Regions from separate parts of the Ureibacillus thermophilus genome, predicted to be linked through region 1. Evidence: riboswitches for the same ligand, from Rfam matches in the RefSeq annotation. Region 1 holds a riboswitch; the other holds the start of a gene.
The links. A riboswitch is a leader RNA that binds a small molecule or an ion and turns the genes downstream of it on or off. The one in region 1 is predicted to bind cobalamin.

Region 1 (15,593 bases):
GCGTCGCCTCTTTAATCATGCTTTTCCCCCTTCCAAGACGGTTTCCTCTCCGATATAAGCCTTAATCACATCCGGATTTTCTCGAACTTCAGTTGGCGTGCCAAACCCTATCAGTTTACCGAAGTCTAGCACCGCAATGTGATGAGATAGACTCATAACTACCCCTAAATCATGTTCAATCAGAACTACTGTCGTATTCATTACTTCATGCATATCCAATATAAATTGCGACATTCTTTCCTTTTCCGCGCCGTTCATTCCTGCCATCGGTTCATCCAATAATATAAGCTCCGGGTTCAATGCTAATGCCCGTCCTACTTCAACCCGTTTTTGAAGCCCATAAGGAAGGGTTCCCACCGGTTTGTGGCGAATATCTTGCAGCTCCAAAAATTCAATCACTTCTTCCACTTTTTCGCGATGTTCAATTTCTTCCTTTGATGCCTTTCCAACATAAATTCCGCCGCTAAACACGCCGGATTTCATTAATGTATGTCTTCCCAATTTAATATTGTCCAACACTGACATATGCGCAAATAAAGCAATATTTTGGAATGCCCGCGCAATACCTAATGTCGTTCGTTCATAAGGCTTCATGTTCGTAATATCTTTTCCTTTATAGCGGATGGAGCCGCTTGTCGGCCGATACAGTCCGCTGATACAATTCAACATACTTGTTTTTCCCGCCCCGTTTGGACCAATAAGCGAGAATATTTCTCCCTCATTAATGTGAAATGAAACTTGATCTAAAGCTTTCACTCCTCCAAAATGCAATGAAACGTTTTCTATTTCTAAAATCGGCCCCAAACAACTTCCCCCTTCTTTCTTTATCTCACTCGAAGTTAATAGACAGTAATGTTTTGTATAATATACTATTTGTTTTTATTATTTATGATTAAAATTCTATAATTTTTTTAAGTTTTTTTATTATACATATCTCTCAAATTCAAAAGGATTATGGGGGTAAATACTAAATTATTTTAGTATGATGTTTTTACTGAAATAACTTTTGATAAAGATGATATCTATGGGGAAAATTATTTTATTATAAAACAATCACTATCCCTATTAACATTCTTGGTTTAATGACGGAAGAATAAAAAAGGTTGATAGTTTATAAGGTAGGATTATGAGAATTGCATTTATAGAGGATGGTATAAAGATAGGAGATAAAAAAAGGCAAAAAAAATGGCTCCGAAGGTAGGATTCGAACCTACGACCAATCGGTTAACAGCCGATTGCTCTACCACTGAGCTACTTCGGAACGATCTTAATAAAGTTATATTGATTGAGTACAAATTATATTATAACCATATTTTCATTTTTTTCAAGTAGTAAAATTAGAAAGTTTTTTTCCTCGCTTCCTTGATCAGTTAGGGGCATAAAAAAAGGTTCTTTGTCAAATAGTGTTGGTGAAAAAATTTTGTGACTTTCCTGGTATACGTAACCGCACAGCTTAAAGCAACTTCGAATCCTCTAAGCTTTTTTCATTGTGATTAAATTTTGGGTAATCAGAATCCGATTTTTAAAATGGTGGAAGCAGAGATAACCGAAAGAAATGCGTTTAATCACTTTGATTTTGTTATGAATCCCCTCTAAAATGCCGTTGTTATAATCGTATTTCAACGTATTCTCAACGTAATTGATGTATTTGTTGATTGTCTTGATGGCGGGTTTCATATAGCGGGAAACGATATTTTGTTTATTCTCTAATGTTTTCTTTAGGAGCTCAAAGTCTTTGATTTTGATGCAATGTTGCACGTATTGATATAACTCATAGGACGCTTTTAATTCAGAATCTAAATCAATGAGATAGTGGAGAATCTCCACCTCACACATATGCTTTTTAAAGCAACGATGATATGTATAGTTCTTATAATCAAGTTTTGTTTGATCTTTCAGAAGGAGCTTCCAGTATTTTTTTCAATTTATTGTAATTCTTTTTATCCCGATTTATGACGTTGATGCGCGTTTTGTTTAAAGCTCTGCTAAATAGTTGGAGGATATGGAATTTGTCGAGTATGATTTCCGCTTTAGGGAAAACTTCTTGGAAATATAAGGGCTGTACATATCGATGACAATCGTTTTTACCGCATCTCTCGCCTTCTTGGAATACCGTAAGAAATACTCTTTGAGGACATGTAATTCCTGTCCTCCACGATATCCACAATCTCCCCCGTTTCAGAGTCGCAGAAAATAAAGGACATCGCTCCAGCTGCGGATTTCACTGATTTAAACTCATCAAAACACAAATGCTTTGGAAGGTAGTGAACATTTGGTTGATAATAGCTTTTTTAATCGTTTCGGTAGAACAAAAATTTTCATCAAATGTGATATTTTTGTCTTTTATATTGAGTAGGTTTCGTATAGAATGATGGTAAGACTGTGACATCACTCCTTGTAAATGTGGTTTTGGTCGATTACATTTTACCAGAGTTGCGTCACATGTCTCATTTTTTGTGTAAAAAAATGGTGCTGGTTGTATCCACCAACACCAAATATTATAGAGTCTAAAAAAAGCCACTACCGACTTTCTGCCAGTAATAACTTTTTGAGCCTGGCAACGTCCTACTCTCGCAGGGGGAAGCCCCCAACTACCATCGGCGCTGAAGAGCTTAACTTCCGTGTTCGGTATGGGAACGGGTGTGACCTCTTCGCCATCATCACCAGACTCGCATATGTAACTTATTTTAACAGAAGAGGTCCTTATTTTTTATTGAAAAAATGAAAAACAGCCCATGAAATTTCATTCCAAAATTTCATGGGCTGTTTCCATTTTAGAGGGTAAGCCCGAAATATGTGAGATAAATAAAAAAATGCGCACCCTCTGGTACGCACGATGAATAGCCCTTCAATCCCAAGTTTTTTCGGATTGAGGGCTCCGCTCGACTTGCATGTATTAGGCACGCCGCCAGCGTTCGTCCTGAGCCAGGATCAAACTCTCCAAAAAAGAAAATTTGATTAAGCTCAAAATTTGTCCGTCTCTAATCCGTCAACGAGGGTTAACGAATTAGATTATTTAAACATTAACGTTTTGGTGTTCAGTTTTCAAGGTTCATTCGACATTTTTCTTTGTCTTTCGACGACTTTTATATAATATCATCTTTCAATCATTAAAGTCAACACTTTTTCATAAGTTTTTTTAGGAATCTTTTTTATTCTCAAAAAGCCTAAAAAGGAGTTTGACTGATGTTTCGAAAAATAATCATTGTACTATCTATTATGGTAATTTTCTTGTTGATTTATCCACAAAAAAGTTCAATTGTTTCCGTCTTCCGAATGACCGACAAACCACTTATCATATCAAAAGGAAATTATGGACAATCATTAATTATCGAAGTTTCTTTTACCCATGAGGGACTTCCCGAATGGTTGGAATCCCTGAACGCCCCTTATCCTATCTTCATGCTTGATGCAAGTTGGATTGAACGTTCACCTCAACTAGTGGAATTAATTCAAAAGAAAAACATTCCCACTGGTTTACTAGGTGGAATGGGCAAAGAAGAATATAACATAGAAACCTTAAAAAAGGAAGTAGGAATTTATGAAAAATATTTTCATCAAAAGCCGCTGTGGTTTATGACGAGAGATTATGAATACTCTGAAGGGTTGAAGCGAGCTATGTTTAATGAAGAAATTAATTTATTATCACCATCGCATATTTATCAGGATGGCCAGTCATTGAATCAAGTGAAAGGTGCTATTATCAGCATACAACTTCATGAAGAATCCAAACCGAATTTTAAAAATATTACTGCTTTTATGCAATCCCATAAATTTATCTCTTTAGAGGAAAACATTTTTGGCTATAATATTAAATCTACAAAAATGCCGTAAATACATAATACGTTGTCGGCATATGTAAAATAAGAAAAAGCTGCCCAGAAAGATCATTCTTCTGGACAGCTTTTCGTTTTTTTTTGAGAGCATTTATTAAATCAAACTCTATTGCTTTTTGATTTATTTTGCTGCATTTTTCATTGCGGTTTTTTCCTGTTTTCTGGCTATTTTGCGTTCTTCTAACTTTTTGCGGTCTTCATCGGATTTTTTATTGTATTTTGGTAAAGCTAACAGTTGATAAGCGTTTACGGCTACTAGCGGGAACAACAGCAAAGCGACATATGTATCAATATTGCCTTGGCGTCCCATCAGAGGAATAATCCACTCTAAGCTAGTAATTACAATCATAAAGAACATGGCTGATATTAAAATATGCTTTTTCCCTGTTAACTGTACCTTCTTAATTGCCGTGGCAATAGCCCCAAAAATTAATAATATGAGTAAACCTATATAAAACAGCCAATCTTTTGCATTTTCAGCAGCTGGAGCAAAACGGAAAATAATTAAATCTCCTACCACAACAATCATCAATAGGACTTGTACCCAGTTCCATAAAGTTAACGTTCTAAAAACGCCCACCCCGATTTGGTGGATTGTTAAGTAAGCAAAGAATCCTGCTTGGGAAATGACGCTCATTGTGAAACCCAACATTATCATCCAAAGAAAGGCGGCGATAAACTCTCCTATTTCTCCATTTGATAAGTATTCACTGAAAAAATTCCAACGAATAATGATGCCTGCCACTCCTGTGACGACACCGCCGATCAGCATACACATCAAGAAAAATTTAAACCAATTTCGTATTGTCACGATAATGCTCCCCTTATTTTTTTCAATTCATTCATTATTTTATCAATGGTTTTTTAAAAAAGCTATCTAAGTTCTAAACCTGTACATATTTATAAAAGGAATTGTGAACAATAATGAAAAATAGAGCCTTTATATAGAAAGGACTGAGAAAAGGTGAAAAATCCCCTGTTTAATCGATTGCTAACCATAACATTCCTATTGTTGTTGCTCGCTAGTTGTTCCGATGCTACGACTGCCCAACCTTCTTATGAAGAAGTGAAGAAGATTGTTGTTGATGCCATTCAAACGGAAGAAGGGAAAAAAGCAATTCGACAATTATTGGAAGACCCTAGTTTTAGGGAGCTGGTGGTACTGGAGCACAATGAAGTAGAAACAGCCATCAATAATTCACTGATGTCAGAACATGCTCAAGAATTTTGGAGAAAAACCTTCGAAGATCCAAAATTTAAAGAATCCATGGCAAAAAGCATGAAAGATCAGCAAACCGAAATTATGAAGCAGTTAATGAAAGATGCATCCTTTCAACAAGAGTTAATTACATTTTTTGGACAACCGGATATGAAAAAAGAATTGGAATCCATCTTAAAGAGTGCTGAGCTGAGAAAAGAAATTGAAAAAGTGGTCATGGAAACAATTGAGAGTCCATTACTCCAAACAAAATGGCAAGAGTTGATTAAGAAGAGTGGAGAATCTGGAGGTTCAAAGGAAAACGAAAAGGAAAAAGATTCTAGCGGAGGACAAGGACAATCAGATGGTGGAGATATGTAGCTAATGGCGCAAAAAATGCGGTTTTATCCATTAGCAAAAAAGCGACGGGGCGCGTCTGAAAAGTCATTTCAAGATGCCCCCTTTGCATCTGTCGCACACGCTTAGCCGCAGATAAATTACGACGAGGAGCGCGTTTAATGTTACAACCGCAGGAGCAAAGATTTTTCATATGATTTTACTATTCGAAATGGGGCTGTCCAGAAAGATTTACACTTTCTGGACAGCCCCTTCGCTCTTTTCTTTATTGTTCCAATTTATCAATTACTTTTTGAGCAATATCCATATAAATTTTGCCTGTTGGATGGTCTGGTTCGTAAATAGATGGAGCAAAATCCTCATTATTCCAATCCGGTTGTCCTAGAGGAATTTGACCTAATAAATCCGTGCGCAATTCTTCCGCAAGTTTTTTGCCGCCGCCTTTGCCAAAGACATATTCCCGCTCGCCAGTTTTGGATTCATACCAAGACATATTTTCAATGACGCCAAGCACTTCATGGTTTGTTTGAACAGCCATTGCTCCTGCCCGCGCTGCTACAAATGCCGCTGTTGGATGTGGAGTTGTGACAATAATTTCTTTTGAAGTTGGCAATGCTTGGTGAACATCTAACGCAACATCACCAGTTCCAGGCGGCAAATCAAGTAGCAAATAGTCAATATCTCCCCACTCGACATCGCGGAAGAATTGATCTAGTACTTTTCCAAGCATTGGACCGCGCCAAATAATCGGTGCGTTATTTTCCACGAAAAATCCCATGGAAATGACTTTTACTCCTTTGCGTTCCACAGGATAAATTCGCTCATTTTTGACAGTCGGCATTTCTTCAATTCCCATCATATCAGGAACACTGAAACCGTAAATATCTGCATCAATTAAGCCCACCTTTTTACCTAAACGGGCTAAAGACACCGCTAAATTGACAGATACGGTAGATTTTCCTACTCCACCTTTCCCTGATGCAATGGCAATGACTTTTACTGTGGATAAAGGTGATAAAATATCATGAGTTTCCGATTCTGTCGCTTTTCCACGGAAACTTTCAATTACATCAGCTGGCAATTCTTCAAATCGAATGCCTACTGTGGAAACACCGGCTTCTTTTAATTTTTCAACGATTTTCATCTGCAATTGTAATTGTTCTGGTGTATTCGTTTTGGCAATTGCTACTTTAACGCTTACATGATTTTTTTCTTCTTTTATTGATACATTAACAATACCGTTTGTATCTTTTAATGGTCTATGTAAAAACGGATCTTCAAGTTGTCCTACAATTTCGCGAACTTGTTGTTCATTAATCACGATAAACACTCCCCTATATTTGCTTCCAATACTAGTATAAGTATAACACACCGATTGCTATTAATAGCTATATTTACTTTGCTTATTCAATCTCCAAATTTGCATACTTTTCAATACCGCTTACAATTGCATCTGCCATTTTTTCTTGGTATTTTTCATCTGATAATAGAGATCTTTCTTCAGGATTGCTCAAAAATCCTGTTTCCACAAGTACTGCTGGAACCTCTGCTTTTTTCAATAGATAAATTTGTTTAATGGCCAAAGCTTCCCGATCTGTATTTTGTAAGTTATCTCTTATAGAAGATTGAATGGATTTTGCAAGCAGCTCGCTGTTTGGATGACCTTCTTTGTGGTAAAACACTTGTGCGCCTCTCCATTTTTCTCCTGGAATAGCATTTGCGTGGATGGTGATGAAAATATCAGGATTGCTTTCTTTTACAATTTGTTCCCTCAAAAAGATGTCTTGTTTTTTTCTTTCTCTTAAAGTGGAAAATTCTTCACTTGGCGCATGTTCTGAAAGTACGTCTCCATCCGTTGTTCTTGTCATAACTACTTCCGCACCCAATCGTTTTAATTTTCTTTCCACTTTTTTCGCAATCGCTAGTGTAATATCTTTTTCTACTACATTTTCTGCCGATGCTCCCCCATCAATCCCACCATGGCCTGCATCCACAACGATTTTCACCCCACCAAGCGGCTCCGGAAGGAAAAATCGATTGTCGGATGCGCTTGTCTCATACATAACCACTAAAAAACAGCAGAGCAAAATCACAATTAGTGCAATCCATCGTTTCAAATCTACTACACCGCCTTTTGCAACCTTTTGCACTACTATACGCTGGAAGAAGGGCTTGTATGAGTACAATATCTGTCGAAAAAACTTAACGTAATTCTAAACAAAAAAACTGCCCCATATCCTTGGAGCAGTGCAAAATCTAAATTTCTTCTCCTTGAAGAGATTGCTTTTGCAATTGAGCATAAAATCCTTTCAATGCCATTAATGAATCATGATTTCCTTGCTCTATGATTTCCCCGTCATTAATTACTAATATGCGGTCTGCATTTTCAATCGTTTTTAAACGGTGGGCGATAACAAAGCTTGTACGGCCTTTCATTAAATTATTTAATCCTTTTTGAATATGCACTTCCGTCATCGTATCCACGCTGGAAGTTGCTTCATCTAAAATTAAAATGTCCGGATTTTTTAAAATTGCCCGCGCAATGGCAATGAGCTGTCTTTGCCCCTGGCTTAAATTTTTGCCTCCGGATTCAATCATTGTTTCATATTGCTGCGGCAAATATTTAATAAAGGAATGGGCATAGGCAATTTTCGCCGCCTTTTCGACTTCCTCGTCCGTTGCATCCAGTTTGCCAAACCTAATATTCTCTCTTACAGTTCCTGAAAATAAATACGTATCTTGCAAAACGACGCCGATGGAATCCCGTAAATGTTCTATGGAATAGGACTTAATATTTTCACCATCTATTAAAATTTCACCGCTTGATACATTATAAAATCGGCTCAACAATTGGATAATAGTCGTTTTTCCTGAACCCGTAGGGCCAACAAGAGCTACAATTTCACCTGCACTTGCTTTAAATGAAATATTTTTTAATACCGGCTTATCTTTTTCATAATAGAAATAGACATTGCGGAACTCCACATTTCCTTCCAACGGGCGGCGAGGAAGAGAATGGGGCGCATCCGTGATTTCGATTGGTTCATCCAATACTTCAAACACCCGTTCAGCTCCAGCAATAGCTGATTGAAAGGTATTTAGCAAGTTCGAAAGTTGGTTAATTGGGCGGAAAAACTGTCTAGCATAGGTTACAAATGACGTGATGACGCCTACCGTCACAAGGGAATGAACTGCCAAAATCGCACCAACGCCAACAATCAATCCTTGTCCGAGGTTGTTGATGAAATTATTCGTTGGCCCTAAAAGCCCTGATACCATTTCCGATTGCATAGCTGAACCACGCAATCGCTCGTTGGCCTCATGAAAGTCTTGAATCGTTTTTTGTTCTTTCCCAAAAAGCGTTACAATTTCCGAATTGGAAATCGTTTCTTCAATATACCCGTTTAAATTTCCTAAATCCCGCTGCCGGTTTTGATAGTTCACACTGCTTCGTTTGATGATTTGTTTTGTCGACGTTACAATTAACGGAATGATAAGCAGCGTCACAAGGGCTAAAATCCAGTTTAAATATAGCATCGCAACGGCCGTTCCTACAAGAGATAAGATGGACGAGATAATTTGAATCACGCTTTGGGAAAGGGCAAAATTCAAATTATCAATATCATTCGTCATGCGGCTCATTAAATCACCTTGCTGTTTTTTATCGAAAAAGGAAATCGGCAATGATTGAAGTTTTTCAAACAATTCCAGACGCAAATGTTGGATGGTTTTTAATGATGCCCGAATCATGACAAAGGTTTGCAGCCAAGTCAAAAGGGAAGATGCAATAAAAATAGCTGCTAGCAATATTCCCATCCGAACCGTCCCTTTTACATCAAGGGGCAAAACATGATGGTCGATTATATATCCAATCATGAATGGACCTAGAATATTCAAAATGGAAGTAATGACAACAAAAAAAATAACGCTGATAATGCTAATTTTTTGTTTCTTTAAATAACTCCAAATCCGTTTAATCGTCGCCTTTTGGTTTTTTATCTTTGCCGCCGGAGCGCCCGGACCCCTCCCTGGACCTCTGCCTTTGCCTGAAAGGGATTCCTGCAATCTATTCATGCAGTATACCTCCCTTTTCAACTTGAGTTGCTACAATTTCTCTATAATGTTCGCTTGTTTTTAATAATTCTTCATGAGTGCCTTTAGCAACAATGCGGCCATCTTCTAAAACAAGAATGAGATTTGCGTGTTGAATGGATGAAATTTTGGATGACACAATGAACTTCGTGCTGCCTTTCAATTCTTTCATATTCTTTTGAATCATCTTTTCTGTGATGCTATCCACTGCTGAAGTGGTATCATCCAATACTAAAATTTTTGGTTTTCGAATTAATGCCCGGCTCATGGCAAGCCGCTGCTTCTGACCACCGGATAAATTCGTTGCCCCTTGGGTTAACTCATGCTGCTCTTTTTTATCCAGCTTTTCAACAAATTCAATGGCATTGGATGCTACAAGTGCCTCTTTAATTTCTTCTTTCGTTGCATCACTTTTTCCATACTTCAAGTTTTCCTCAATGGTTGTTGAAAACAATGTCGCTTTTTGAGGCGCAAAAGCCATCGCGTTTCTTAATGTTTCGATGTCATATTGCTGAATTGGAAAGCCGTCAATATAAATCGTTCCTTCATCCACATCCATTAAGCGCGCTAGCAGTTTTATTAATGTGGATTTTCCGCTGCCGGTCATCCCGATGATTCCGACAGTGCTACCCGCTTTCGCTTCAAAGGAGATATCTTTCAACACCGGTTCCACTTGTTTATTGTAGGAAAAACTTACATGCTCAAAGTTCACATCACCAAGGATTTCTTTTTTCACTGGATTTTCTGCATTCGTAATGTCCGGCTGTTCTTCTAATACAACCACAACCCGTTCCGCACTTGGAATCGCCCGCGCAATCTGAATTAATACATTACTGGAACTCATAAGGCCATTCATAATCATCATTAAATAGTTGATGAACGCCACAATCACCCCGATCTCATTGGCACCTGCCTCCACCTTTACCACACCAAGCATAAGCGCAAGCACGATGCCAATATTCACAACAAACTGTGTAATAGGCATTAAAGCGGCAATGACTTGGTCGGCTGTCATATTGCGCTTCGTTAATTCTTCATTGACTCCTGTAAATTGCTTCACTTGGTGGCGCATGCGGTTAAATGCTTTAATGACGCGGATGCCTGACAAATTTTCCTGCACACGTGTATTCACGCCGTCAATCGCTTCTTGCACTTTTCGGAATAATGTAATGGATAATTTAATAAACACATATAAACAGATGATTAAAACAGGAACAACGAAAAATAATATAGGAAATAAATCCCTTGCCGTGAAGAATACGACCAAGACGGCCCCAATAAACATGAAAGGACCTCGGACAAACACTTTTAAAAGCATATTCAATGCTCTTTGCAGCATTTCAACATCGTTTGTTAAATTGGTAATCAACTTTCCTAACGTGAACTTGTCCTTATTGCTGTTTGAAAAATAAGTAATCGTTTCATATAAGTCTGCCCGAATATCGGCCGCAAAGTTGACCGCTGCTTTAGAACTGAAAAAATTGCAGCCTGCCCCTCCAAGCCAACCGATTATGGCGCATGCAATCATCACAATAAACATCCCAACGATATAGAGTGTATTATTCATTACAATTCCATCATCGATGATTTTTTGCATAATGGTTGGCTGTACTAAATCCATCGCTACTTCTAATATCATGAGAATCGGCGCCAACACAGCAAAATGCTTATAGGGCTTTAAATATTTTGAAAGCTTTAACACTGCATGCATGTTTTAACTCCTTCACTACTGTGCTTCCATACTTTATCGTCAAGATATTAAGCTCCTCCATATTTCAACATTCATCAAGCCTTTTATGCAATAGGCAACCGAAAAATCTTGACGAGAATTTATTTTCATCATACAGTATTTTAAAAAGAATATCCTCGTAATTAGGTGCCCATTTAGGGAGAATAGGGAATAAAGTGAGAATCTTTAGCGGACCCACCACTGTATCGGGGAGCAATATAGAAAATGCCACTGGGAAACTGGGAAGGCCTATATTTGCGATGAACCTAAGCCAGGAGACCTGCCTAATTACTTGAAAACATACAGTACGATGGTAAAGTCTGTAGTTTATTTGGCATGCCAATAAACTGCAGACTTTTCTTATTTCAATAATCGATGGAGGAGATTCAATTGGAACTATTGCAATCGACATTACAAAACATTAAACAACTTAATAAAGAAGTGATGGAAAAAGCAAGAGAAAGAGTAGATGCTCTTTGTAAACCGCCAGGCAGTTTAGGAAAATTAGAACAAATCGCGATACAACTTGCTGGAATATCTGAGAAACTAGAGCTTGATGTATCCAATAAAGCGGTTATTTCATTAGCTGCGGATCACGGAGTATATGAAGAAAATGTTTCAAATAACCCCCAATTTGTAACGGTAATGCAGGCAATTGGCTTTGCTAAAGGGTTTACAGGAGTATGTGCTATTGCAAAAGCAGCAGGTGCAAAAGTCGTTCCAGTAGATATTGGCATTAAAGAAGATTTACCAAAAGATTCTGGAGTCATCGTCAAAAAAGTGAAATACGGAACGGATAATATGGCTAAGGGACCAGCAATGTCACGACAAGAAGCGATTCAAGCGATTGAAGTAGGTATTGAAATTGCCGATGAACAAGTGAAACAAGGTATCCATGTTTTAGCAACTGGAGAAATGGGAATTTGTAATACCACTCCAAGTAGTGCTGTCCTATCCGCATTCTGTGGTTGTGACCCGGCTATTGTAACAGGTATGGGAGCTGGGGTAGATAGTCTTCAACATAAGATTGACGTCATTCGAAGATCTCTTGACATAAATACGCCAAATCCAAATGACCCAATTGATGTGTTAGCGAAAGTTGGCGGTTTGGAATTAGGGGGAATGGCAGGCGTAGTCCTAGGTGCTGCAGCAAATCGTGTTCCTGTAGTAGTGGACGGTTTTATTTCCACAGTTTCTGCACTTATTGCTTATAAATTAGAACCGAAAGTGAAGGATTACATTATTCCATCCCATCTGTCAGAAGAGCCTGGAGCAAAAATTGTAAACGAGTTATTAGGGTTAGAGCCTATGTTGAATATGAATATGCGATTAGGCGAAGGTTCAGGAGCAGCCCTTGCTTTTCCTATTCTTGATGCCGCATGTTCTATGATGAACACCATGACTACTTTAGAAGAATCTCATCAATATATGCTAAAAATCATGGGGAGTCAAACAGTTTAAAGGATAGAGGTTGGGACAAATCTAAAAAAAGAGGCTGGGACAAAACCCCCTCTAAAATGGAAACAGCCCATGAAATTTTGGAATGAAATTTCATGGGCTGTTTTTCATTTTTTCAATAAAAAATACCAAAAACAATGGGGATAAATGGAAAAAAGGAGAATTTGAGTTGGCTCAAATTCTCCTTTTTCCTATCTAGAAGCTAGTTTTGTCCCAGCCTCTTTTTTGATATGTTATTAAAATTGATTTCCGTTCCGGGGACGCTTTCCACGGGCCCGGCTCGTCGCAGGAGTCGCCCCGTCACTTCAATCAATTTTTCGTTAGTTCAATTTTTTATCAAAACTATTTCAACTCCCCCTTTCATTTTTTGTTTATGTCCCCGCCTCCTTTATTATCATAAAGAAACTCTTTCAATTAATTCCTTTGAATTGTTTTTCGGAGAATTTACTAGATTAAATACTGGATAGGCAGTTAACCACTCTGAAAGGCAAGGTTTAAGCAGCGATTTTAATTTCTTTCACCCCTAATGAGAGTCTAACCATTCTTTTTGCTGTTCCTTATTTAAAATGACCGGCATTCGGTCATGGATTGGGGCCATTAATTCATTTTCCTTCGTTGTTAAGATCGTACACGTATGAATCTTTTCTCCCTCTTGACTGCGCCAAGTATTCCATAATCCCGCAACTGCAAATACTTCGTCATCTTTCCTTTTTATTCGCATTGGGACTTTCGAATTTCCTTCCCTTTTCCATTCGTAAAAGGAGTCATCGGGATAATACATCTCCGTTCATAAAATGATTTTTAAAAACTTGCTTTCTCGTCGACAGTTTCAGATCGGGCATTGATTATTTTTGATGCGATATTTCCGTCTTTTGCCTACGAAGGAAGGAATCCCTATTTTAAGAACCCCATACGATTTTTATCTCCATCATTAATGATTGCTACAATTTGTTGACTTGGAGCAATATTATAACTTTCCTTGTATAACTCCTCGGAAAAAGCCTCTGCTACATCAAATTCTTCAATCAACTGATGATACGAGCAAAACAACGTAAATCGACCACACATAGCCATCCCCAAAAAATTAAAGTTTTCATTATAAGTATTTTCTACTTCATTTCATCATAAAAAAACAGTATGATAAAAATACAGTATGGAAGCAATATCCGAACTTTCAATTACTGTAATAAAGGAGCAAAGCATATGAAATTAAGAGTATCTGCAGTTCAATATCATTTACACACGATTCAATCATTCGAAGATTTTGCCATGCAATGTGAACACTACATCAAAACCGCTTTGGAATTTGATTCGGATTTTATCGTGTTTCCAGAATTTTTAACAACTCAATTACTTTCTTTCAAAAAGCAAAATGGTTCAAATCAAACAATCCATGATTTACCTAGTTATACAGAACAATATGAAGATTTATTTATTAAATTTGCTAAAAAATACAATATCCATATTATCGGCGGAACACATGTAGTAGAAGTTAACAATCAACTACGAAATACCGCATTTTTCTTTGACCCTGAAGGCCGCATTATGCGACAAGAAAAGCTGCATATCACGCCAGTTGAAATCAGCGCTTGGAATATGGCAAAAGGAGAAGAATTAAAAATTTTTGACACCAAATATGGAAAGATTGCGATTTTAACTTGTTACGATATTGAATTTCCTGAAATTGTACGTATAGCGAAAGCGCGAGGAGCCGATATCATTTTTTGTCCTTCCTGTACCGATAACCAACATGGGTATTATCGTGTTCGATATACAAGTCATGCTCGGGCAATAGAAAATCAAGTATATGTCGTTCTATCAGGAACTGTAGGTTCACTTCCAACTGTTGACTTTATGAGATCGAACTTTAGTCAAGCAGCTATTATCACTCCTAATGATATTCCTTTCCCTCCAAGAGGGGTTTTAGCAGAAGGAGAAGTCAATCAAGATATGATTATTACCGCTGATTTAGATTTAAATCTTCTCTATGAAGTAAGGAACCATGGTTCAGTAACAACCTGGAAAGATCGTAGAACCGATTTATATACGGATTGGTAGAGGAGGAGAATCCATGTACAGAAGCGAACAGTTTATTTTTATCGGACAAAAAGCCGTTCCTATCGTCATTCGTAATTATAAAAAAGAAGATTTTACACAACTAATCGACCTTCAAGTTGAATCTTTCCCTCCGCCATTTCCACAAGAACTGTTGTGGAATGAAAAACAATTAAAAAATCATATTAATATTTTTCCCGAAGGTGCTATTTGTGTTGAAATTGATGGAAAAATAGCTAGTTCCTTAACAAGTCTCTGTGTACAATTTGACCCTGCCAAACCAAAACATTCTTGGGCAGAAATAACCGACAATGGTTATATTACAAATCATGATGCAAATGGAAATACTTTATATATTGTCGATATTTCTGTTCGTCCAAGCTTTCGTTCATTAGGCCTTGGTAAACTCATGATGCAGACAATGTATCATATTGTAATCGAAAAGAAACTAGATCGCCTTTTAGGTGGTGGAAGAATACCGGGCTATAGCAAATATGCGGATAAGATGAGTGCGGAAGAGTATTTAGAGGCGGTCATCAACGGAACATTACAAGATCCCGTTATCACTTTTCTGTTAAGTTGCGGGCGTGTCCCTATTGCGATTGTTGAGAACTATTTAGAAGATGAAGAATCCTGTAATTATGGAGTGTTAATGGAGTGGAAAAATCCATTTAAAAACTGAACAATAATGGGGTTCTCAAGGAATCATGACTGTGAGCAGCCCCATGTTTAATCGATAGCTGATAGCGAAATGCGATATAATTTATCATCATTTCTTTCTGGGTTTCCACGACCGTCTGTATTATTGGTGATAAAGTACAAGTTATTCTCCTCAATTAAGACATCACGAATTCTACCAAGTCCATTA
Region 2 (15,593 bases), 1.3 Mb from region 1:
GTTGATTGAAAGTTCCAACCCGGATCATAAAGTGTTAGCCCAAAAACTATTGCAAGACCTTTTGCCGTATACAGGCAATAGTATTCGTATCGGTATTACCGGTGTTCCGGGGGCAGGTAAAAGTACATTTATTGAAGCCTTTGGTACAATGCTTTGCGACATGGGAAAAAAGGTGGCTGTACTTGCCATTGACCCAAGTTCGACCATTTCTGGTGGAAGCGTTTTAGGAGATAAAACGCGGATGGAAAACTTAAGCCGCCATGAAAATGCCTTTGTCCGCCCATCGCCAAGTGCAGGAACTCTCGGCGGGGTTCATAAGAAAACAAGGGAGACAATGCTGCTTTGTGAAGCAGCGGGCTATGATGTAATTCTTATTGAAACGGTTGGCGTTGGGCAAAGTGAAACGTATGTGCGCGGGATGGTAGACTTTTTCTTGCTTCTTGTTTTAACCGGTGCAGGAGATGAACTGCAAGGCATGAAAAAGGGAATTATGGAGCTGGCGGATGGGATTGTAGTTCATAAAGCGGATGGCGATAATGTGGAAAAAGCCAAAAAAACCGTTAGCGAATACAAGAAGATTTTGCATTTGTTGCAGCCAGCAACGCCGGGATGGCTTTCTCAAGCCCTTGCGGTATCATCTTATGAGAAAATCGGGCTAAAGGATGTTTGGGAAATGATTGGATCCTTTGAAAAACAGATGAAGGAATCCGGTTATTGGTATATCCGTAGAAAGGAACAAACGAGCGATTGGTTTTATTCCATGATTCATGACCATTTAATCGATTCATTTTTTGGCAAGAAAGAAAACAAAGAGTTAGTGAAACGATTAGAAGAAGAAATTTTACAAGGGAAGCTTACGGTCACTCAAGGAATTCACCAACTATTCCCTGAAAATGGCTAAATTGAAACCGTAATCCATTGAATGGGTATTTCATTTCTTCCTTTTCGAATTTGCTATGAACTCTTTTGTTCACTATGCTAAAATGAATAATTGAAAGGAGAATGAATAACATGATGGATTACGATTTATTTATGCAAGAAATTATCACAACAGCCCGTGCCGAAATGGAAGCGGCGGGATATGAGCAGCTAAGAACGCCTGAAGAGGTGGAAAAAGCTTTTGCACGCCCTGGGACAACCCTTGTTATGATCAACTCTGTATGCGGTTGTGCGGGTGGAATTGCACGTCCTGCAGCAGCTAACGCCATCCATTATGATAAACGGCCAGATCATTTAGTAACCGTTTTCGCTGGACAAGATAAAGAAGCAACAGCAGCTGCACGCGCGCACTTTGGAGATGAGCACATTCCTTCCTCTCCAGCCTTTGTCTTATTGAAAGATGGTAAAGTGGTGGCGGATATCCCACGCCATGAGATTGAAGGGCATGATGTAATGTCTGTCATCACGAATTTGCAGGCTTATTTTGAAGAATATTGCGATGAAGTTTAATGAAATGAAGAATCCGCATACTAATTTTCTCCGCAATAGTATGGCGGATTCTACATTTTGTCTTTTTATAGATTCAGAGCCAATTCTATTTTCTGAAATCATAAAATTTTATCAGTATCCTGAATATTATTTCTAAAATCTGTTATGATACAGTTTAAAGGGCTAAAAAATGTTTTTTTAACAAAATAAAAAATAGCGATTACTTAATCGTAACCGCTGTTTGCTGTTAGAAAAATGTCGCTAATCCAAATGCGATTGTGGATAGTAACATAATTGCAATCATCGCATACACAACTATTTTTTGAAATTTTTTATTGCTCATTTTCTCGCTCTCTCCTTTTTTTCATAGATTTAGTTTATCAAATTTGAAAAATTTCTCAAGTACGTAGCGTAATTTTCGCAAATTCGCTACAATAGGTTATGTACTATAACAGAAGGGGTGTCATCATGGAAAAAGTCGATCATATAGGGATAGCCGTAAAAAACCTAGACGAATCAGTGAAATATTATACTGAAGTGTTAGGTTTAAAACTAGAAAGAATTGAAGAAGTTCCAACTCAAAATGTGCGTGTAGCGTTTATTGATGCCGGAAACGTACATATTGAATTGTTGCAGCCATTAAGCGAAGAAGGAGCCATTTACAATCATATTCAAAAACGTGGCGAAGGAATTCAACACATTTGCTTCAAAGTGGAGAATATTCGTGAAAAAATGGCGGAATTAAAAGAAAAAGGGGTTCGCCTCCTTTCAGAAGAACCGATTCCTGCTGCCGGTGGTGCAGAAGCTTGCTTTATTCATCCAAAAGATAGTTTTGGAGTTTTATATGAACTATATGAAAAAAATGGAAAAGGGGTTAATGAATAATGGATATGCTAGATAAAATTGATGAAATGTATGACCGAAAAAGGGAGATTTACTTAGGCGGCGGCGACAAACGCATTGCAAAGCAGCATGAAAAAGGCAAACTCACTGCCCGTGAGCGAATTGATTTATTGTTAGATGAAGGTACTTTTGTCGAAATTAATCCATTTATTACTCACCGTGTTACAGATTTCGGCATGGGTGAACAAAAAGGGCCTGGTGACGGCGTTGTAACAGGTTATGGTAAAGTCAACGGCCGCCCTGTATATTTATTTGCTCAAGATTTCACAGTGTTCGGTGGTGCATTAGGCGAAATGCACGCGAAAAAAATTGCGGCGGTAATGGATTTAGCAGCGAAAAACGGTGCCCCATTCATCGGCATCAATGACTCTGGCGGCGCCCGCATTCAAGAAGGCGTACTTTCATTAGACGGCTATGGCCACATTTTCTACCGTAACTCCATTTATTCTGGAGTAATTCCGCAAATCTCTGTAATCATGGGTCCATGTGCAGGTGGAGCAGTATATTCACCAGCGATTACTGACTTTATTTTAATGGTGGACAAAACTTCTCAAATGTTCATTACGGGTCCAAAAGTAATTGAAGCGGTTACAGGAGAAAAAATATCGTCAGAAGATTTAGGCGGTTCAAAAGTGCATAACTCTATCAGCGGTAATGCCCATTTCCGTGCTCCTTCTGAAGAAGAAGCGATTCAACAAATTAGAAGATTATTAAGCTACTTACCGCAAAACTATAAAGAAAAACCAATTCGTTTGCCACGTCCAGAAGGCGATGATTGGCGTCCTGAATTAATTGACGTTGTGCCAATCGAACCAACTCGTCCATATGATGTTCGTAAAGTAATTGAGCAAGTGGTGGATGAAGGTTCCTTCATGGAAGTGCATTCAGAATTTGCGAAAAACATCGTCGTTGGATTTGCACGCATTGGAGGTTATTCAGTAGGGCTTGTATGTAACCAGCCTAAAGCTTTAGCTGGAGGACTTGATATCGATTCATCCGACAAAGCGTCCAGATTCATTCGCACTTGCGATGCATTCAATATTCCAATCATTACATTTGAAGACGTGTCAGGATTCTTCCCAGGCGTTAAACAAGAACATGGCGGTATCATCCGTCACGGTGCAAAAATCTTGTATGCTTATTCTGAAGCAACAGTGCCAAAAATTACTGTAATTTTACGTAAAGCATACGGCGGTGCATACGTGGCATTGAACTCTAAATCCATCGGTGCCGACCTTGTATTTGCTTGGCCAAATGCAGAAATCGCTGTAATGGGTGCTGCGGGTGCGGCAAATATCATCTTTGCAAACGAAATTGCCAATTCCCCAGATCCAGAAAAAACACGCCAAGAAAAAATTGAAGAATATAAAGAAAAATTCGCAAATCCTTACGTTGCTGCTTCACTTGGAATGGTGGATGACGTCATCGATCCAAGAGAAACGCGCATTAAGTTAATTCAAGGATTAGAAATGCTTGAAAATAAAGAAGAATCAAGACCTAAGAAAAAACACGGAAATATTCCGCTATAATCCAATGCATACGAACATTTGTAGTACAAGCCAATCCCGGTTTGTACTACTTTTTTTCTAAAAATTTTAAATAGGTTATCTATTTTGATACAAAAGAAAGCAAAAATCTTCATTTTGTAATGGCTGAAAGAAAAAATGAGTTGTCAAATTTTTAATTCTATTTAGAAAGATATAGAAATTTTTGAATCTATATGCTACAATGCTATTAAATTTCAACAATTGAATATTCCATACGGTGCTAATGAAAATTAGCTTAATAGGGAAACTAGTGAAAATCTAGTGCGGTCCCGCCACTGTGAAGAGGAGCTCAAAATCAAATGCCACTGTGAAAATGGGAAGGCGATTTTGAAGCGATGAATCTAAGCCAGGAGACCTGCCGTATGGAGTGGATGGTAGTGTCCTACGAGGATAGGTACACGAATAGGCATCATACTAGCATTATGCGTATCGTTATGCCTTGTTGTGGGACACTGCTATTTTAGCAGTGTTTTTTTATTATTCATATATTTTTTTAGGAGGGTTTTTATGAACATTTCGTTTAAAAAGCCAATTTATTTTTTAGCATTATTGTTGTTGGTTCCTAAGCCTGCCTTTGCTATGCACATCATGGAAGGTTTTTTGCCGGCAGAATGGGCTGTCTTTTGGTGGCTCGTAACATTACCTTTTCTAATAATAGGGTTAAAGAAAATAAGCAATCTTATAAAGGATCATTCTGAGACAAAATTATTGCTGGGTTTATCCGGAGCATTCGCATTCGTTTTATCCGCTTTAAAAATTCCTTCCGTTACAGGGAGTTGTTCTCATCCTACCGGGGTGGGTTTAGGAACGATTTTATTTGGTCCTTTTGTAATGAGTGTTCTAGGTAGTATTGTTTTGCTGTTTCAATCATTGCTATTGGCGCATGGGGGGTTAACGACGCTTGGTGCCAATGCATTTTCTATGGCTGTTGCCGGTCCTTTTATTGCATATGGAGTATTTAAGGGGGCGCAAAAGATCGGTCTAACGTTTACATTTGCAGTCTTTTTGGCTGCCTCATTAGCTGATTTAGGCACTTACGTCATTACATCTATTCAACTTGCACTTGCTTTTCCCTCTGAAGTGGGTGGTATATTTGCTTCATTTGTCAAATTCGCTAGCGTCTTTGCAATTACTCAAATTCCTTTAGCGATTGTAGAAGGGTTGCTTTCAGTCATGGTGATGAATTTCTTGGTGAAATATAACGTAAATGAATTAAAGTTGCTTCAAGTGTTAAACAAAACTCAGGAGGCGAAATAGATGTTAAAAAATAACGCATTTATCTTATTTATTACGATAGCTTTGATTTGCATTCCGCTGATGTTCAATGGAAATGCAGAATACGGCGGTGCAGACGGGGAAGCGGAAGAATTGATCACAGAGCTGAACGAATCCTATAAACCTTGGTTTTCTAGTATATGGGAACCTCCTAGTGGTGAAATCGAAAGTTTATTATTCGTCTTGCAAGGAGCTGCCGGTGCTGGGTTTATCGGTTATTTTATAGGATATATGAGAGGCCGGAATAGGGGCGGAAATGCTGAGATACCGAAATGAGAATGCTGGAATTTTACGCTTATCATTCACCATTAAGAAACATACATCCGATTGAAAAAATAGTATTTGCATTGATTCCTTTAATACTTAATATCCTGTTTCAAAATATATACACGTCTTTATTCATATTTTTCATCATGGTTGTGATTACCATAATTTTTGGCAAAATTCCTGTTCGTATATATTGGAAGTTATTGTTAATTCCCGTCACTTTTTTATTATCAAGTATACTGGTTATTTTACTCAGCTTTACCGAAAGCCCTTTAGAAGGAGCAATTTTTCAATCCATCATTGGTCCCGTTGTTATTTCAATCATGAAGGAAAGTATTGAAAAGGCCTTGACTTTATTTTCTGTTTCCTTATCGAGTATCAGTTGCTTGTACTTCTTAATCTTAACGACAACCATTCAGGATGTTCTGTTTGGTTTACAGTGCTTGAAAGTTCCGCAGGTTTTGTTGGATTTAATCGCATTAATCTATCGATTTATATTTTTATTTCTGGATTCAAGCAGGACAATATTTCTTGCACAAAAAGCAAGATTGGGACATGGTTCATCTATCAAAACGATAAAGTCGATTGGACTTATTATTAGCGCTTTATTTGTTAAGGTATTCCATGAAATGAAAGATTTAAACAACGCAGTCAATGCAAGAAGTTTAAATAGTTATATGGCTGTTATTGCAAGAACAATTCCATTTTCAAGAAGCCGTTGGATATTCATTATGTTAATCAGTATATTGATTATCGCTTTTAATTTCACCGTTGGGAGAGCTGGTTGAATGAGTACTACTATTTTCGAACTGAGCGAAGTGTACTACCGTTATGAAGATGGGACTGAGGCTTTAAAAAATATCAATCTACGAATTGAACGAGGAAAAAAAATTGCTCTTTTAGGCAGCAATGGTGCAGGAAAGTCCACATTATTATTGCATTTAAATGGGTTGTTAAAACCAACATCCGGCACAATTTGCATCGATGGACAACCATTAACCTATTCGAGGAAAGAGTTGATCAATTTAAGACGTCGGGTAGGAATCGTTTTTCAAAACCCTGAAACCCAGTTGTTTAATGGGACGGTTCGAGATGACATATGTTATGGACCATATAATTTAAAGTTGCCGGAACGGGAACGAAAGACGTTAATTGAGAAAGCAATTGTTCTGACAGACGTAGGTGAGTTGTTAGATAAACCGATTCATTTTTTAAGCGGTGGACAAAAAAAGCGGGTTTCCATCGCAGGTGTGCTTGCTATGGATCCTGAAGTCATCCTTTTTGATGAACCAACTGCATCTTTGGATATTTATTACACAAAGAAAATAAGGAAACTATTAGATGAACTTCATCGTGATGGGAGAACACTTATTCTTTCTACTCACGATATTGATTTTGCCTATGAATGGGCTGACGAAGCAATTGTGATGCATCAAAGTGAAGTGTTATTTCAAGGTAATTTCTCTCAACTGTTTGAAGAACACAAAGATATTATTACTAAAGCAAATCTGGAAACATCAATAATATTCGAAATAGCGCAAATATTGAAAAATGGAGGGGTGAATTTAAATACAATTGATTACCGTTCAAAAGAACAATTATTGGAAATTCTTAAAGATTATTTATTGAAGGTAACAATATAAATGGGGTGATGTCTTTGAGAGGAAAGCTATACATTGTCGGTTTTGGTCCAGGGGACGCTAATCACATTACATATCGGGCAGTGGAAGCGATAAAAGCAAGTGATTATATCATTGGATACAAAACTTATGTGGAATTAATAAAAAATTTATTAAACGTCAAACAAAAAATTATAAGTACTGGGATGACGGAAGAAGTTTCACGTGCACAGGCTGCGGTAAAACTTGCGGAAGAAGGGCACCAGGTAGCGGTCATTTCTAGTGGAGATTCCGGTGTATATGGCATGGCCGGTCTCATTTATGAAGTACTCGTTGAACAAGGTTGGCATAAAGAGTCAGGGGTTGAAGTGGAAGTCATTCCCGGAATTTCTGCCATCAATTCTTGTAGTTCCCTACTCGGTGCCCCGATTATGCATGATTCATGCACAATCAGCTTAAGTGATCATTTAACACCATGGACAATTATCGAAAAAAGGCTTGAAGCAGCGGCAGCAGCTGATTTTGTGATTGCTCTATACAATCCGAAAAGCGGAAGAAGAACAAAACAAATCGTGGAAGCAAGACGGATATTACTAAAATATCGGTCACCGAATACACCGGTGGGACTTGTAAAAAGTGCTTATCGCGAAAGACAAACGATTGTGATTACGACGTTGGATAATATGCTGGAACACGAGATTAGTATGCTCACAACAGTGATTATTGGAAACACCTCCACATTTGTATATGATGACTTAATGATTACGCCGAGGGGGTATCAACGAAAATATACGCTTGATCGCGAGGTACAACCATTGAAACCTCATGAACGATTGAAAAAAGAAGCAGAACCTTGGTCTTTGGAAAATTTGGAATCGAAGAAAAGAGAGTCAAAAAAAACCCCTTTTCAACTAGCATGCGAAGCAATTGCAATGCTGGACCGAAAGCCAAATTTCGTTGTTGAAAAAACAGACTATAAACCAGTTTTTGAGTTTGCCATAAGTCCTGGAGTGGCAAATAAACGATTCACCCCTGAGCAATTTAAGCTATTGGCTGAAGTTGTTGGTCATGAGGGAAGGATGGACTATTCAAGGGATCATCAGTTGCGGATAAGTATTCCAACTAATCATCCAGAACAAATTGTAGAACAATTATCAAATGTTGGTTTGCTGGTGATGCCTGTAGGAGATGTCATTACGGTGAAGGCTTGTGATTTTTGTGATGGTGAAAAAAAGGATTCGATACCGTACGCTGAAAAGCTGCAACAGAGATTTGGAGGAAAAGCTGTGCCGAAAGAATTAAAAATCGGCATTAATGGATGTGGGATGGCATGTTACAACGCCGTTATGGAAGATATCGGAATCGTATATCGAAAAGGAAAATTTGATGTGTTTTTAGGTGCAAAACCGGTAGGACGCACCGCACATCCGGGTCAATTGATTGAAGAGGGGTTGGAAGCTGAAAAATTAGTCGAATTAATCGAAAAACTGATTGTTGAATATAAAGAAAATGCTCATCCAAATGAACGATTATTTAAATATTTTAAACGGAAAAAAGTGCTGGCAGGGTACAAATATCAAGATAATGAGCCAAAGCTCAATTTGCAGCCGATCCCTTGTGCAGATTAGGAGGATAACATGACGAAAGCTATTTTATTTGTAGGACATGGAAGTAAGCTTGAAGCAGGGAATGAAGAAGTAAGAGAATTTGTAAAGCAAACAAGAGAATTAATTGATTCAAGTCTACTAGTAGAAACATGTTTTTTAGAATTTGCTGAACCAACGATTTCTCAAGGTATTAAGATTTGCATCGAAAAAGGTGCCAGTGAAATCTATGTAATGCCGATCATCTTGCTCCATGCAGGACATTCTAAAATTCATATTCCCGCAGAAATTGTAGAGGCGCAAGAAAAATATCCCCATGTGAAATTTACTTATGGTGAAGTTGTGGGAATTCATGAAGATATTTTTCAAATTTTACTGGAACGTCTACAAGAAATCGGTTTTGATACCCAGGCAAAACATGAAGATACAGCCATTTTATTAATTGCCCGGGGAGGAAGCGATGAATATGCCAATGGTGATTTTTTCAAGATTACAAGACTGCTATGGGAGAAGTTAAATGTTCAAGTAGTGGAAGGAGCTTTTATGGGAGTGACAGAACCATTGGTTGAAGAAGGGATTGAACGATGTATAAAGCTTGGTGCTAAAAAAATCATCATGCTTCCATATTTTCTATTTACGGGCATATTAATGGAGCGGATGAAATCCTATTGTGAACGCTTCAAAGAACAATATCCCGAAATAAACATTGAAATTGCCCATTATTTTGGATACCATCCCCGATTAAAATCTGTCATTATTGAACGAATGGTACAAGCATTATCCGGGCATTCGAACGGTGATAAAGATATACAAAATGTTCAAAAGTTAATGGAAAAGGGGCTCATTTCCCACCATCACCATCATCATGAGCATGAACATGAACATCACCATGGTCATAAACATCATCATGATTACAAAGGTTGTAACGTCCAACTTGATGAAAAAATGGAAGTGAAACCATGATTTTATTTCTTGCTGGGACAAGTGATGCACGTGAATTGGCTGTTTTGTTAAAAAAGGAAGGCTTCCCCCTAATGGCTACCGTAGTAACAGAATCTGCAGCCAAAAGTCTTGTTGATAAAGGCATAGAAGTAAAAGTTGGTAGATTAAATTATGAAAAAATGTACGAATTTTCAAGGGAAACCGGGGTGACAATGATTGTAGATGCCAGTCATCCCTTTGCCGAAGAAGCACATAAAACGGCAAAATGGGTTGCCGAACAATTAAATATCCCCTATATCCGCTATGAGAGGGAAAAATTGCAGCTTGAACAGGATTTTATCAAATTTGTTTCATCCTATGAAGAGGCAGCGGAACTTGCAGCAAAGAAAAAAGGAGTTGTCATGCTCACAACAGGCAGTAAAACGCTGGAAATCTTCGCAAATAAATTATTGCCGCTGAATGATGTTCGCGTGATTTGCAGAATGCTTCCCCGAATCGATAATATGCAAAAATGCGAGCAGCTCGGCTTCCCCCAAAAAAATATAGTGGCAATGCAAGGCCCTTTTTCAAAAGAGTTGAATATTGCCTTATTTAAGCATTTCGGTGTGACACTCATGATTACAAAAGAAAGCGGCAAAGTTGGTGCGGTCGATGAAAAAATAGAAGCTGCAAAGGAACTTGGGATTGAAACGATTGTCATTAAAAGACCAATTATAGAATTTGGTCATGTATTTAGTGAAATGGAGGAAATTGTAAATTGGATAAAAAATCAAAGAAATGAGGGTGCATTATGAATTTTAAACCGATTACGGTAGATCCGGATAAGATTTATGATTATAGTTTTGCCATTATCGAAGAAGAAATGGGAGAACATCACTTTTCAGACATGGAATGGCAAGTTGTTCGCCGAATCATTCATGCTTCGGCTGACTTTGAATTAGGAAGAAGTGTTGTATTTTCACATGGTGCTGTTGAAGCGGGCATTAAAGCAATCCGGGAAGGAAAACATGTAATTGCCGATGTCCAAATGATTGTCAGCGGCTCAGGACGGAAACGATTCCAAAAATATGGCGGAGATCTGCATTGTTATATCAGTGATGAAGATGTGTCACAAGAAGCGAAAGAAGAGGGAGTTACTCGGGCTATTATGTCAATGAGAAAAGCCGCTCGTGAACATGAAGGAGGTATATATGCAATAGGCAATGCACCGACTGCATTGTTGGAATTAATTCGTCTTGTTAAGGAAGGCATTGCAAAACCTGACTTAATCATCGGGATGCCTGTTGGCTTTGTTTCAGCAGCTGAGTCGAAGGAGGAGCTGTTGAAACTCGAAGGGATTCCATATATTACGAATATCGGCCGTAAAGGCGGCAGCACTGTAACCGTAGCTGCTTTAAATGCTATTTCAATATTAGCTGATCAGGTGTAAGGGAAATGCAGAAAACAAAGAGAAAGAGTACATCTGAACTACGGGAAGGTTATACAACGGGTTCTTGTGCAACAGCTTGTGCAAAAGCGGCACTAATTGCTTTAATCACAAAACAAGTACAAAAGAGGGTAATGATACATCTGCCAATTGGAAAAGATGTTGAATTTCTAATAGAAGATTGCAACATGGGAGACTTTGAAGTGACGTGTTCAACAATTAAAGACGGCGGGGACGATCCTGATGCAACCCATGGCGCTATTATTCAAGCAACAGTTTCTTGGAGAGAGGACGGGGAAATTTTTATCGATGGCGGCAAAGGAGTAGGCAGGGTCACAAAACCCGGATTGCCGATTGAAGTGGGACTTGCAGCCATTAATCCCGTTCCACGGAAAATGATTCAAACGGAAATTGAAAACGTATTAAAACATTTTGAGATTGAAAAAGGGGTAAATATTATCATTTCTGTTCCCGATGGTGAAGAAATTGCCAAAAAAACATTAAATAGCCGTCTCGGAATCATTGGAGGAATTTCAATATTGGGAACAAGAGGAACAGTTGTTCCTTTTTCTAATGCTGCTTATATGGCAAGTATTGTACAAGCTATATCAGTGGCCAAAGCATCCGGTTGTGAGCATCTTGTTTTTACAACAGGTGGACGAAGCGAAAAATTTGCTATGAGCATGTTTTCCGATCTTCCTGAAGTTGCTTTTATTGAAATGGGCGATTTTGTGGGTTTTGCAATGAAACATTGCAAAAAAATCGGCATTCCAAAAGTTTCTTTGGTTGGAATGATGGGAAAATTTTCAAAACTTGCCCGAGGTTCGATGATGCTCCACTCAAAAGGTTCTCAAGTAAGTTTTGAATTTCTTGCTTCCATTGCTAAAGAATGTGGAGCTGCAAATGAAAGCATCGTAAAAATTCTTCAAGCGAACACAGCGAATGAAGTTGGGGAAATCATGAGAGAACTAGGATGCAAGACCTTTTTTGACAAAATATCGGAACATTGCTGTAAAGAAGTAATTAAACATGTGGAAGGCGGATTGATTGTTTCGACTGCGATTTATTCAATGAATGGAGAATTATTAGGAAAGGCGGAAAATATTGATGCCTATTAAATTGATTGGAATTGGAGACAACGGTGTACATGGACTTCATCCCCAATTAATTGAGTGGATTGAAAATGCGGAAGTTCTTGTTGGAGGAGAAAGACTCTTATCATTTTTCCCAAATTTTAAAGGTGAAAAAATCGTATTAAAAACAAAAATAATGAGGATAGTTGAACAACTTGGAAAAAGGAATCAGAACATTGTGATTCTAGCTTCCGGAGATCCCTTGTTTTATGGTATAGGCGGACTTTTATCAAAAAAAATCCCGGTTGAAATCTATCCCTATATCAGTTCAATACAACTTGCAGCGGCAAAATTTGGAATCAGTTGGCAAGATGCCTATTTTGTCAGCATACATGGACGCCCAATAAAAGGCCTTGCTCAAAAAATCGATGGAAAAAAGAAAGTGTTTATATTAACAGATGAAAATAATTCTCCAAATACTCTAGCAAAATATTTGCTAGAGTTTGGTATGACTGAGTATGAAGCTTATATTGCTGAAAACTTGCAAGGGGAAGAGGAGCGTTGCAGAAAAATGACGTTGGAAGAAATGGAGAAATCCAGTTTCTCTCCATTAAATGTTGTGATTTTAGTTCAAACTCAAGAAGCAAAAAAATGGCCGCTTGGCATTGAAGATGAAGAGTTTTATCAACGAAAGCCGGAAAAAGGATTAATAACGAAAAAGGAAGTTCGTGTATTATCCGTTAGCGCTTTGAATATAAACGCACAAAGCGTTGTGTGGGATATCGGGACATGCACCGGTTCTGTCGCGATTGAAGCTGGGAAAATTGCAAAAGAAGGAAAGATATATGCCATTGAAAAAAATGAAGAAGACATCGCAAACTGTCTCCGTAATCAAAAAAAATTTCGGGTGGATTTCACGGTAGTACACGGAAAAGCGCCGGGAGGCCTTGATGAGTTTCCCGATCCGGATGCCATTTTCATTGGTGGTACAGGCGGCAACATGGAGGAATTATTAACTGTATGTTGTCAAAGGTTGAAAAATGATGGACGCATCGTGTTAAATCTAGCAACAATCGAAAACTTATATGAATCAATCAAGATATTGAACAGATTAGGATTCCATACAGAAGTTACCCAAGTACAAATCGCAAGAAGTAAACCGATCTTATCATTGACCCGGTTAGCTCCATTAAATCCCGTGTTTATTGTAAGTGCAAAACGAAAGGAAGATGGAAATGAATAAAGGGACTCTATACGGAATAGGTGTTGGACCTGGAGATCCTGAATTAATTACTTTAAAAGCTTTTCGCACACTTCAAGAATGTCCAGTCATTGCTTATCCAAAAAAAATGCGAGGTTCAAAAAGTTATGCATACAAAATTGCAGAAGTTTTTATACGGCCTGAAGAAAAGGAAATGTTGGGCCTAATATTTCCAATGACGAAAGATGAAGAAGTATTAAAAAGGGAATGGAATAAAGCCGTTGATGAAATCTATGGGAAAATTGCCAATGGAAAAGATGTGGCGTTTGTTACGGAAGGGGATCCGCTATTATATAGCACTTTTATTCATTTAATGAAGTTAATGAGCGAAAAATATCCAGATGTCAAAATTCAAGCAGTTCCTGGCATTTCCTCTATTAACGGTGCAGCTTCCTGTCTAAACATTCCTCTGGCTGATGGTGATGAACAAGTCGCGATTATACCTGCAAATGATGATGTCGATAAAATGAGAAAAGCGATTGAAACCCATGATGCTGTTGTATTTATTAAAGTTGCAAAGGTCATAGATTTGATGCTGGAAATTCTTCGGGATTTGGGCTTGGAAAACAAAGCACACGTAGTGACAAAAGTAACATCTGAAGAAGAAATAATCTGGAGCATCGATGAATTGGACGGTGCGGATTTAAATTATTTAACGTTAATGGTGGTGCGAAAATGAAAAAAATATGGATTATTGGAGCTGGTCCGGGCGATCCCGATTTAATCACGGTGAAGGGTTTACATATTTTGCAACAATCAGATTGTATTCTCTATACAGACTCTCTTGTGAATGAAGAGTTAATTGCCAAAGCAAAGAAAGAAGCAGAAATAATAAAAACGAGCGGAATGAATTTGGAAGAAATTGTATCAATCATTGTAGATCGGGTGGACCGTGGGAAAAAAGTTGCACGTGTTCATACCGGTGATCCATCGTTGTATGGTGCTATTGCAGAACAAATCGCATTACTAAAAAAAGAAGGCATTGAAGTTGAAATCATTCCGGGTGTGAGTTCAGTTTTTGCTTCAGCAGCAGCAGTACAAGCAGAACTGACAATTCCCGAATTAACTCAAACTCTGATTTTAACCCGAGCAGAAGGACGAACGCCTGTACCGGAAAAAGAAAAATTAAAAGATTTGGCAAGCCATCATTGTACAATCGCTCTTTTCCTCAGTGCCACTTTAACGAAAAAAATCATGAAGGAATTGAAAGAAGCAGGCTGGCAAGATGATACGCCTGTAGCTGTTATTCAAAAAGCTACTTGGCCAGATCAAAAAATCGTTCGAACGACACTTGCTCAACTTGATGAAGCAATGAAAGAAAATGGGATTCGCAAACATGCCATGATATTGGCTGGATGGGCACTTGATCCAAACATTTATGAAAAGAATTCTTATCGTTCGAAACTTTACGATGCCGAGTTTACCCACGGCTATAGGAAAGGAGTTTCAAAGTGATTCAACTAGCGGAGGAGGAAATTCCGAAAATCAATCAAAAGAATGATTATGCGATTGTAGCGATTACAAAACATAGCGCAGAAATTGCGAGAAAATTAAGAGGACTTTTTCCAAATGGCGACTTGTATTATCCGCATAAGTTTGCCAAAGGTGATGAAGAGGGTCTGGGAATTCAGTTATATGATGGCAATGTTCGGATTCTGCTTTCAGCCATTTTTTATAAATATAAAGGTCTCATTTTGTTTATTTCTCTTGGTGCAGTTGTTCGCATGATTGCACCACTATTAAAAGATAAAAAAATCGATCCGGCAGTCGTTGTCATCGATGATCGGGGTAAAAATGTAATCAGTGTGCTTTCAGGCCATTTAGGTGGTGCGAATGAATTAACGAGAGAAATCGCCGCATTGCTTCACGCAAATCCCGTTATTACCACAGCATCTGATGTTCAACAAACCATCGCCGTAGATTTATTTGGCTCCAGATTCGGATGGGTTTGGGATTCCGAAGAACATTTGACCAAGGTAAGTGCGGCTGTCGTCAACGAAGAACCAGTTGCCATAGTGCAGGAAAGTGGAGAGCGTTCTTGGTGGTTATATGATCATCCATTACCGAAAAATATCATGTTATATCCGACAATTTTGGACGCAATCGATGCGAAGCCAAGCGGTGCTTTAATAATCACGCATCGCTTACTTGCCCCGGAAGAAAAATCAATATTGCAATGCGGTATTATTTTTAGACCAAAAGTGATCGTAATAGGCATCGGTTGTAATCGCGGAACAAGCGGGGAGGA

Region 2: it holds a riboswitch for cobalamin, as region 1 does, so the genes downstream of both, DKZ56_RS09680 (energy-coupling factor ABC transporter permease) here and cobT (nicotinate-nucleotide--dimethylbenzimidazole phosphoribosyltransferase) in region 1, are expected to answer to the same signal.

The regions. Positions count from the first base shown of each region.
Region 1 covers NZ_CP036528.1:704,275-719,867, reverse strand. Annotated here, with positions in the region: gene DKZ56_RS03525 (AMP-binding protein) at 1-19, opposite strand, end outside; gene DKZ56_RS03520 (ABC transporter ATP-binding protein) at 16-804, opposite strand; tRNA gene DKZ56_RS03515 (tRNA-Asn) at 1,187-1,261, opposite strand; partial or broken gene DKZ56_RS15700 (ISL3 family transposase) at 1,474-1,908, opposite strand; gene DKZ56_RS15930 (transposase) at 1,877-2,167, opposite strand; rRNA gene rrf (5S ribosomal RNA) at 2,553-2,668, opposite strand; gene DKZ56_RS03500 (hypothetical protein) at 3,187-3,834, shown strand; gene DKZ56_RS03495 (KinB-signaling pathway activation protein) at 3,958-4,647, opposite strand; gene gerD (spore germination lipoprotein GerD) at 4,801-5,415, shown strand; gene DKZ56_RS03485 (Mrp/NBP35 family ATP-binding protein) at 5,657-6,712, opposite strand; gene cwlD (N-acetylmuramoyl-L-alanine amidase CwlD) at 6,795-7,508, opposite strand; gene DKZ56_RS03475 (ABC transporter ATP-binding protein) at 7,648-9,465, opposite strand; gene DKZ56_RS03470 (ABC transporter ATP-binding protein) at 9,458-11,194, opposite strand; cobalamin riboswitch at 11,341-11,514, shown strand; gene cobT (nicotinate-nucleotide--dimethylbenzimidazole phosphoribosyltransferase) at 11,603-12,673, shown strand; partial or broken gene DKZ56_RS03460 (SOS response-associated peptidase) at 13,065-13,738, opposite strand; gene DKZ56_RS03455 (carbon-nitrogen hydrolase family protein) at 13,874-14,728, shown strand; gene DKZ56_RS03450 (GNAT family N-acetyltransferase) at 14,742-15,407, shown strand; partial or broken gene DKZ56_RS03445 (PQQ-dependent sugar dehydrogenase) at 15,455-15,593, opposite strand, start outside.
Region 2 covers NZ_CP036528.1:1,956,206-1,971,798, forward strand. Annotated here, with positions in the region: gene meaB (methylmalonyl Co-A mutase-associated GTPase MeaB) at 1-901, shown strand, start outside; gene DKZ56_RS09660 (BrxA/BrxB family bacilliredoxin) at 1,012-1,449, shown strand; gene prli42 (stressosome-associated protein Prli42) at 1,676-1,771, opposite strand; gene mce (methylmalonyl-CoA epimerase) at 1,897-2,313, shown strand; gene DKZ56_RS09675 (acyl-CoA carboxylase subunit beta) at 2,313-3,860, shown strand; cobalamin riboswitch at 4,077-4,255, shown strand; gene DKZ56_RS09680 (energy-coupling factor ABC transporter permease) at 4,386-5,135, shown strand; gene DKZ56_RS09685 (energy-coupling factor ABC transporter substrate-binding protein) at 5,136-5,429, shown strand; gene cbiQ (cobalt ECF transporter T component CbiQ) at 5,426-6,208, shown strand; gene DKZ56_RS09695 (energy-coupling factor ABC transporter ATP-binding protein) at 6,209-7,063, shown strand; gene cobJ (precorrin-3B C(17)-methyltransferase) at 7,072-8,667, shown strand; gene DKZ56_RS09705 (sirohydrochlorin chelatase) at 8,677-9,606, shown strand; gene cobK (precorrin-6A reductase) at 9,603-10,379, shown strand; gene DKZ56_RS09715 (precorrin-8X methylmutase) at 10,376-11,014, shown strand; gene DKZ56_RS09720 (cobalt-precorrin-5B (C(1))-methyltransferase) at 11,020-12,129, shown strand; gene cbiE (precorrin-6y C5,15-methyltransferase (decarboxylating) subunit CbiE) at 12,119-13,327, shown strand; gene cobI (precorrin-2 C(20)-methyltransferase) at 13,320-14,024, shown strand; gene cobM (precorrin-4 C(11)-methyltransferase) at 14,021-14,800, shown strand; gene DKZ56_RS09740 (cobalt-precorrin 5A hydrolase) at 14,797-15,593, shown strand, end outside.